Regions from separate parts of the Paenibacillus sp. Y951 genome, predicted to be linked through region 2. Evidence: riboswitches for the same ligand, from Rfam matches in the RefSeq annotation. Region 2 holds a riboswitch; the other holds the start of a gene.
What was found. A riboswitch is a leader RNA that binds a small molecule or an ion and turns the genes downstream of it on or off. The one in region 2 is predicted to bind thiamine pyrophosphate.

Region 1: it holds a riboswitch for thiamine pyrophosphate, as region 2 does, so the genes downstream of both, AC1TPB_RS19745 (ABC transporter substrate-binding protein) here and tenA (thiaminase II) in region 2, are expected to answer to the same signal.

What each region holds. Positions count from the first base shown of each region.
Region 1 covers NZ_JBXCIY010000017.1:31,652-36,588, reverse strand. The annotation lists gene AC1TPB_RS19755 (S66 family peptidase) at 1-853, shown strand, start outside; gene AC1TPB_RS19750 (glycosyltransferase family 2 protein) at 958-2,037, opposite strand; TPP riboswitch at 2,117-2,223, shown strand; gene AC1TPB_RS19745 (ABC transporter substrate-binding protein) at 2,395-3,420, shown strand; gene AC1TPB_RS19740 (MTH1187 family thiamine-binding protein) at 3,445-3,747, shown strand; gene AC1TPB_RS19735 (ABC transporter permease) at 3,737-4,513, shown strand; gene AC1TPB_RS19730 (ABC transporter ATP-binding protein) at 4,513-4,937, shown strand, end outside.
Region 2 covers NZ_JBXCIY010000006.1:109,655-114,591, reverse strand. The annotation lists gene AC1TPB_RS10690 (hypothetical protein) at 1-134, shown strand, start outside; gene AC1TPB_RS10685 (MarR family winged helix-turn-helix transcriptional regulator) at 155-610, shown strand; gene AC1TPB_RS10680 (MFS transporter) at 649-1,956, shown strand; TPP riboswitch at 2,239-2,349, shown strand; gene tenA (thiaminase II) at 2,525-3,196, shown strand; gene AC1TPB_RS10670 (ABC transporter ATP-binding protein) at 3,193-4,008, shown strand; gene AC1TPB_RS10665 (ABC transporter permease) at 4,005-4,769, shown strand; gene AC1TPB_RS10660 (ABC transporter substrate-binding protein) at 4,788-4,937, shown strand, end outside.

The sequences.
Region 1 (4,937 bases), on a different contig from region 2:
AGCAAAATCAGCACCAGCTAAAGTTCGAGCAGATGAATTCAATAAAATGATGAGTGATGCTACTATTGACATTATAATGCCACCTTGGGGTGGAGAATTATTAATCGAGATACTAGAACATATTGATTTTGATAATTTTAATTGTAAATGGATTATGGGGTATTCTGATATAAGTGTATTGTTACTTGCTATTACATTGAAAACAGGAATTGCAACTGCTCATGGAACGAGTTTCATTGATCTGAGAGGAGAAGTTCTAGACAAGACGACAGCAAAATGGCAATCTGTCTTATCAACTAGAAGTGGAGAATCAATTTTGCAACATTCATCCTCAAATTATCAAAAGGAATGGAAACAGTTGGATTCTTCCACAGAGGTTTATCAGTTAACAGAACCAACTTATTGGAAAGTCATTTCTGATAACTCAGTTAAATTACAAGGTCGTTTACTTGGTGGATGTATAGATGTGGTAAGGCATTTGATTGGTACTCCGTTCGGTGATGTTCAACATTTTCAAAGCCAGTACATAGAAAATGAACCGATCATATGGTATTTAGAAAACTGTGAGTTGGTAACAACCGATGTACGTAGATCATTAGTTCAAATGAAGTTAGCAGGATGGTTTGATCATTGTACAGGTGTTATGTTCGGCAGAAGTAACGCCAATCAACCATTTGACAATTATACGATCGAAGATGTGTATAAAGAGCTTTCTGATGAATTACAAATACCAATTATTTATGATATTGATTGTGGACATATGCCACCACAAATAACATTGATCAATGGAGCATATGCTGAGATAGAAGTAGAGGGCGGCAGAGGGTCATTAAAGCAATATTTTATGCAGTAATTAATTGAAGTTTGATCTAGCAATACACTAGTTGGAAATAACAAAAACAGCCTTGCTTTGATGAAAAAACAAGGCTGTTTGCTATGATGTGAAATTCGCAATTACTACAATAACCCTAATCCCTTGTAGTAGTTCTCATTATATTTCATACTTGGATGATTCGGATTAATAGCCATAGCAAGTCGATGATGTTCAACTGCCTTTTGCAAATTCCCTAGACGATCATAACATACCGTTAATTGCAGTTGAGGTAACCATGTCGCAGTTGCTGGATTATGGAAGCTCATATCGGATGTATATTGGGAAGTTAAGAGCGCTTGCTCGTACCAGTAAATCGCTTGTTGAAATTTGCTATCATTAACAAAAAGCGCACCAAGCTGGCAGCAGAAGTCCGGGCGAGCTGGAATATATTGCAATGTACGAAGCAGATGAATAATAGCTAGATTACGTTGACCAAGTGCTTCATAACAATGAGCTTTACGTGAGCAAGCGGCAACATTATCTTCAACCCAACCCCCATTATCTTCAAGGAAAGTGTCATACCATTGAATCGCTTCCTCGTATCTTTGATGATCACGCAATTCGTTAGCGAAATAGAATTGATCGCGTGGAGAAAACTGTTCCCTAGCTTCATGTCGTGCCAAATAAATATTCAAGTTACGATCACTAGATTGACGCTCTTTGCGGTGCGTAACGGCAACTTCGGAGCTAAAACTTGCACCTGATACTGCCAAGTACTCATGAACGGCACCGATCCAGCGAAAGTTATTACTTCGTTTTACAAGACGATTGCGACGGTAACTGTATGTTGGGTTACCATTATCGTCAAAAGAAAGATGGTATTTCATCGTTACCGTATCGTAATTGAAATCTGGTGTTTGTTTTAATTGCAGTAGACGTTCTAGATCTGCTGGTTGAATAACATCATCGGCATCAAGCCACATAATATAATTAGAGGTTGCTTGCTCAAAGCTATAATTACGTGCATCTGCAAAGTGATTAATCCATGCAAAATCATATACTTTTGCATCAAAACTAGCGGCAATTTCCTTTGTACGATCTGTTGATCCTGTATCAACGATGATGATTTCATCTACTGCTTGTTGTACGCTAGCAAGACAACGAGCAAGTACATTTTCTTCATTTTTGACAATCATACATAGACTTATTGTAAACACATTCATCCATCCTTTTTTTGATTTTATGAAAAGGGGTAGTCAAAGAGAAATGACTTTGCTATAATGACCAATAGATTGACCAAGTGAATACGCTTTGGGGAGCTAGTAAGCTGGCTGAGAGGGAATGAACCAATTCCGACCCGTGACCTGATCTGGATAATGCCAGCGTAGGAATGAGAGCATACTTTTGCATGAGATGAAGTTATAGTGGAAAACTATACATAATCTATTCTATGCGAAGTAACAGCCGAAATTGACGGCGCCCTTCCTAATTTATAGAAGGGCGTCTTTTTATTTACCTATGTAAATCAGCGTGTTCTTCTTGGACGATCATAATTAGAGAGATGAATGGGAGAGGAAGACATGAAAGTAAATGGATTGAAATGGTTATTAGTTATCGCATTATTGTATGTAGTAACGGCATGTGGCAATGAACAGGTGAAGGAAGGTAATCAAGCTGGGACGACTGGCGCAGGCGACAAAACAGAGACGCTTCGAAAGGTTCAGCTCGTACTTGATTACACACCGAACACGAATCATACCGGGTTATATGTGGCGCGTGATAAAGGCTATTTTGCCCAGCAAGGTCTTGAAGTTGAAATTATTTCTCCAGTACAAGGCGGAGCAGATGCAGCAGTAGGCTCAAACAATGTTGAATTTGGTATTAGTTATCAAGAGAATGTAACGGTAGCAAGAGTAGCGGGTGTTCCTGTTGTGTCATTGGCGGCGATCATTCAACATAATACATCGGGATTTGCATCTAAGAAGGACAAAGGCATTGATTCACCTAATAAATTCGAAGGTATGCGTTATGGCGGTTGGGGTTCCCCAATTGAAACGTCAATCATTGATTCTTTAATGAGAACGGATAATGCAGATTTTGATAAATTAGAAATTGTAAACATGGGTGATAGCGACTTCTTCACAGCAGTTGAGCGCGATGTTGATTTCGCATGGATTTTCTATGCTTGGACAGGTATTGAAGCTGAGCTGCGTGGTGTCGATTTGAATATGGTGTATATGAACGAATACAATGAGAACTTAGATTACTATACGCCAGTTGTTGTAACAGGTGAAAAACTCGTTAAAGAAGATCCTGAGCTAGTTCGTTCATTCCTCGCGGCAGTTGCGAAAGGTTATCAATATAGTATTGACAATCCAGCGGATGCGGCGGAAGTATTAATTGCTGCTGAGCCAGATTTGAATGCGGAGCTTGTAAGAGCGAGTCAACAATGGTTAAGCCCGAAATATCAGGATGATGCACCCCGCTTTGGTGAACAGAAGTTGTCGGTATGGAAAGGCTATGCCGATTGGATGTATAGCAATGAATTGTTAAACGGCGAGCTAGATGCAGAAGCAGCATTTACAAATGAGTTTTTACCACAATAAACCAATACTAAGGGGATATTACAAATGGCTAATGCATTATTAAGTATTCAGATGATTCCGAAAACACATAATGGCGAAAGTGTCATTCCATATGTAGATCAAGCGATTGCAATTATTAAGCAATCTGGTCTACCTTACCGTGTTGCACCAATGGAAACGACAATGGAAGGTGATCTTCCAGAGCTATTGCAAATTGTCCAACGTATGCACGAGGCAATGATTGAAGTTGGTTGTCCAGGCGCTTTATCACAAATCAAAATTTCATATAATCCAATTGCTGGAGCATCGATGGATAGATTGCTGGAGAAATATCCGGATGGCAAATAAGCAATCTCGTTGGAGTAATATATGGCCCCCAGTGGTGACACTTTTATTTATTGGCATCGTCTGGGAGTTAATTGTAAGGATGGAGCTTGTCTATAGTTGGCTTATTCCTTCTCCAATTGGTGTATTTCAAGGTATGATCGCGGATTGGTCACGCTTGATGGAGCATTTTGCTGCTACAACTAAGTTATCGCTTATTGGCTTTGCAGGTGGAGCTATCGCCGGGTTCGTGCTTGCAGCAGTGCTACATTTTCTTCCTATTGTTAGGAAAGGGTTTTATCCGGTATTGATCTTATCACAAACGATTCCTGTCATTGTTATTGCTCCTATTCTTACGATGCTACTTGGATATGGAATGATGCCGAAAATATTTCTTATTATTTTAGTTTGTTTCTTCCCAATATGTATTGCTACACTGGGAGGACTCGCTCAAGCAGATCATCAGCTTAAAAATTATTTGAGTATGATCGGAGCATCGAAATGGCATCTGTTTATTCATTTGGAGCTACCGAGTGCGCTTACTAATTTATTCAGTGGCTTGAGAATTGCTGTTTCGTATAGTGTACTAAGTGCAGTCGTAGCGGAATGGTTATCACCAAAAGTTGGTTTAGGTAGTTACTTGATCTTATCTTCCAGAGGATATATGCCGGATCGAGTGTTCGCTTCGGTGCTCTTAATTGTACTACTAAGCCTTTTCCTATTTTGGATTATCTCCTTTATTGAGTCGCGCTTTGTTCATTGGCGTCCGAAGAAAGGAAGTGAAGGCTAATGCTTGAATTGAACGGGGTTTCTAAGTCATTTACACATAAAAAACAAGACAAACAAATTCTGCAAAACATTAGTCTGCGTGTAGACGAAGGGGAGTTTGTATCTGTTATTGGTCCTTCGGGAAGCGGGAAAACAACGCTATTTCAAATTATTGGTGGGTTAGAGCCAATTAATGAAGGTGAAGTTTGGATCAATGGGCAGCAGACAACGGGGCAGCGCGGTCATGTTGCCTATATGCCACAGCAAGCATCGTTAATGCCATGGTATAGTGTGAAACGTAATATAGCGCTGGCGCTACAGGTAGCAGGTGTTAGTAAACAGCAAGCGCAGACGCAAGCGAATGAATGGCTGCAAAAAGTCGGATTAGCGGAGTATGCGGATGCTTATCCTCATATGCTTTCAGGAGGAATGAGCCAACGTGTCTC
Region 2 (4,937 bases):
TTTTCGTGTTTGACGATAAAATAAGTTATCCATATACATTATTTGTTATGTTAATTAAAGCTGTTGAGATTATTAATAATCATTATAAGGTTGAAATAATCATTTCAGAAGTATATGATTGTCTAGACAACTAATTTCGAAACGGAGTATTAATATGGAAAAACAAGTGAATAAACCGCTCATGTCAGTTGGTTTCCTTCTCGGAGCAACGTACAATAAACTTGCTGCATTACTTATGCATCGGTTGAAGGCATATGATATTACTCCTGAGCAATGGTCAGTGTTGTACCATGTGGTAGATGATGAAGGGATGATACAGAAGGACATTGCGGCTCGTACGTTCAAGGATAAGCCGACGGTGACGCGCATTTTACATCAGCTTGAGCATAAGGGGTTCATTGTTCGGAAAGAGGATGAAGTAGATCGTCGATCGCTTCGAATTTATGCCACCGATCAAGGAAGACAATTAATTGCAGAAACCATTCCGATTGAAGAAAGCATTTCTGAAGAAGTAAAGGCTTGTATTGGTATGGAATCACACGATCAGCTAAAGCAGTATTTAATGGAGCTAAATAGTTATTTCAACCAAGTGTTAGAAACTAAAGTATAGATAAAGAAGCTAGAGCGATAAGATGGAGATGAAGCAACATGAACGGACAACGGATGACTTTGAATAACGGAGCGAAGGCAATTGAAAAGCCACGCCTATGGACGAAGCAATTTATTACTTTATCATTAGCTTCGTTTTTATTATTTCTTAATTTACAGATGTTATTATCATCATTTTCAATCCATATTAAAGGGAATTTGAATGGTGGAGATATGCATGTTAGTCTTGCGACTAGTGCATTTGCGATTACAGCGATTATTGCGAGGCTTTTGACCGGCCGCTGGATAAAGCGTTGGTCGAAAGAGATCGTATTAACTGCAGGATTAATTGTTGCGGCGGTATCAACAATATTATGTGCATTGCCTGAATCAGTGGCCCCATTATTATTGATGCGCGCGGTATATGGTTTTGGCTTTGGTGTTGGTAGTACAATTATCCCCACATTAGTTACGCAAATTATACCGCCCAAACGAATGGGTGAAGGTATAGGCTATTTTGGACTTTCGACCAGTCTTGCGATGTCAATTGGTCCATTGACTGGGATGAGTATTATGAATGCTTCGGGATTTACAACATTAGCGAGTATTGGTGCTGGAGCAGTCGTTTGTATGTTCCCGATGCTCTTTATCGCAGGGGTGTATAAGCTGCGATCCAATAAAAAAAATCCGACAACAGAGTTAGCTGAGCGTCAGAAAAACAAGGAATCAGACAATATCGCAACTGTTAAAGCTACTTCACAACAAGTCGTTCATACTCATGGACAGCAGCAAGTGAAGAAAAGCGGTATGCGAGATATTATGATCTTCCCTATTTATTTTCCTGCGATACTTAATGTACTATTATCCGTTACTTACAGCGGTATATTAAGTTTTATTGCAGTATATGGCGAACAGCTGAATTTATCTCAAGTAGGACTATTTTTCTTGTTCAATGCGTTAACGATACTGATGGTTCGTCCGATTGCGGGTAAAATATTCGACCGTAAAGGTCCGATTATAGTACTTATTCCTGCAGCGATTTTTGTTATTGTAAGTATGATTGTACTATCTTACACGACATCAATGAGCATGCTTATTGTGTCGGCGTTATTATATGGAGCAGGATTTGGCTCCATCCAACCTACTTTACAGGCGTGGATGCTTCGATCTGCAAGCAAAGAGGATTACGGCACAGTGAATGGCTTGTTTTACAACTCCACTGATGTCGGAGTTTCACTTGGAGCAATTATTTTAGGAGTAATCGTTACGTTTACCTCTTATGAGATGATGTATAGATTGTCATCTATTTGTATGATTCTATTTGCGATTGGTGTAGTTATCTATGCAATGAAGCGTACGAAGAAATAGGGTGTAGGCAGATGTATTGAGTCGATATATTTCACATATGACACATGTGAAGCGCTTATGTCGCTCGTAAGAAATCAGCTTATAAAGAGCCGCACTTTCCTACAAATTAAGCTGACAAAGCTCAAGCATAAAAATGCTTGGGCTCTTCTTGTGCGACTAGCGGAAGGGTAGAGCGTGGAATAGAAATGGAAGTAAATACATTACGTAATGTATTTTCGGGATTTGTGCAATATTTTAACTATTGTTGTAAATTATGATTTTATGGGATATAGTGGAATAAATTAAATAGAGTGCGGGTGCTAGATATAGTCTGGCTGAGATTGGGAACGTTATTTCCCTGACCGTTAATCTGAACCAGATAATGCTGGCGTAGAGAACTTATCGAATCGTAACCATTCGTGTATTCTCGAATGGTTTTTTTCTGTTTTTCTAGCCCGCTCTCTACATGAAGGAGCGTAGAAGCCATGATAGATTCCTTAATTAATAATGTGTAATACCAACCGGACAAAGCCAAAGAGCAACAGTGATTGACGTTGATAGAAAACTATAAAGTGAGCGGGGGTTCCCAATGAGTAGATTTAGTGAAAGATTGTATCGTGCAGCTCAAGAGATATGGACAAAAAGTCACCAGCATCCGTTTCTGACGGAATTAAGAGCAGGCACGCTGGATACTGATCGGTTTATTTATTATCTCAAGCAGGATTATGTGTATCTTATCGATTATGCCAAGATGTTCGCTATAGGAAGTATGAAGGCTCGGGATCTAGATACAATGGTCAAATTCGCAGAGCTGCTCCACTCTACGCTGAACGTGGAAATGGAGTTGCATCGAAAATATGCGGAACGTCTCGGAGTGGCGCGTGAACAGTTAGAACAGACGCAACCTTCTCCGACCACAGTAACTTATACCAAATATTTGCTGGATGCCGCTACACAAGGCTCGCTAGCAGAGGTAGTGGCAGTTCTGCTCCCCTGTATGTGGAGTTACAGGGAAATCGGAACTACTTACTTGAAGTACCCAGGCGCTTTGGATCATTCACTGTACCGGGAATGGATCTTAATGTATGGTTCCGATGAATTCGGAGCACTTACCGATTGGAGTATCGGTCTGATGGATCAGTTGGCGGAAGGTTTGCCCGAGCAGGAGCTTGTGCAACTAGAGAAACACTTTGTCGTCGCGTCCAAGCTTGAATACATGTTCTGGGATATGGCCTATCGGATGGAAGAGTGGCCGGTTTGAGTGTAGACGGAAGAATAGAGGGGCAGCTGATCGCGTTATCGGTACGCGGACTTAGCTTTTCTTATCCCGAAGAGACTCCATTGTTCGAAAGGCTCGACTTCGACATTAGACAAGGAGAGTTCGTTAGTATTCTTGCAGCCAGTGGTATAGGAAAGACAACCCTCTTTCGGTTGCTGGCTGGATTACTAGCCCCTCAAGCGGGAAAAATTGCGATTGGAGCAGAGGGAGACACGGCAGCAGCGGCAAGCAAACTTGGCAAAATCGGTTATATGCCCCAAAAGGATTGCCTTATGTCCTGGAGAACTGTGCTGGAGAATGCGACGCTAGGCTTGGAAATAGGAGGGGCGACGAAGCGGGAAGCTCGTCGTCAGGTACTGGAACTGCTTCCGGACTTAGGGCTGGAGGGAACTGAAAACAAGTATCCGCACGAGCTATCTGGCGGAATGCGTCAAAGAGTATCGTTCCTGCGATCCCTTCTCGGAAGAGGGGAGCTGCTTCTTCTAGACGAACCTTTCAGCGCCTTGGATGCGATGACGCGCATGAGTATGCAAGAATGGCTGCTGCAGGTATGGGAGCAACATCGTAAAACTATTTTGTTCATCACACATGACGTCGATGAAGCACTGCTCTTATCCGATAGGGTGCTTGTGGCGGAGAACTCACCCATTTCAACATTAACAGAGCTGACTATAAATTTGTCTCGCCCCCGTAGCTATGAAGTGACGATGGACGAGGCATTCATAGGCTTAAAGCGTCAGCTGCTTGGAGGCATCGGTCGTGGTCCGGTCGATTCTGAAGGAGGGAGGACATGAGACGTAATGTTATAGCTTATGTGCCCGCCCTTTCATTCGTTCTATTACTGTTCATTATGTGGGAGGCTGGGACGAGAGTTTTTCACATTCCACATTACATCATTCCTAAGTTATCAGATGTGTTCGTATCCATGTGGGATAACGGACAGCTGCTTAAGAAGCATTTTATCGTCACCCTAGGAGAGGCTTTACTTGGACTCGGAATTTCAGCTTTGTTCGGATCATTAGCTGCGGTTTGGATTGAAAGTTCAAGCTTGGCTAATAAGACGATTTATCCGTTGATTGTCGCCTCCCAAACGATTCCCATTATCGCATTATCACCTATTATGGTGATGTGGTTTGGCTACGAGATATGGAGTAAGGTCGCCGTTGTAATCTTATTCACTTTCTTTCCTATTGCCGTGAATACAGCGGCTGGATTCCGCTCTGCCGATCCCGATATCGGAGAGCTGATGCAGACGATGGGGGCCAGTAAACGAGATCTTTTCCTCAAGTGGAAGTTCCCATCTGCTCTACCGGGTTTCTTTACTGGATTGAAGATGGCTGCAGCTATAAGCGTGGGAGGCGCTACGCTGGGGGAATGGCTTGGAGGGGAAAACGGTTTGGGTATGTATACGAAGCGTGCATCTAATATGCTGAGTGGCGAGGCGGTTTTTTCAGGCGTCCTGCTACTGTCAGCTATGGGAATTTTGTTGTTCCTCACGGTTCAATGGTTGGAAAGAGTAAGTCTCGCTCGTCGTAGAAGCAAAAAAACAATCTAAAAAAGGAAGTAAAGGGGAATGACAGTGAAATTTATTGAATGGAAAAAAAGGGTATGTATGACATTATCCCTTACGTTGGTATTAGTAGCGATCACGGGTTGTGCTTCCAATAAACAAGCCGATTCCGCCGGGGAAACAGAGCTTACGGTGTTGCTAGACTGGTATCCG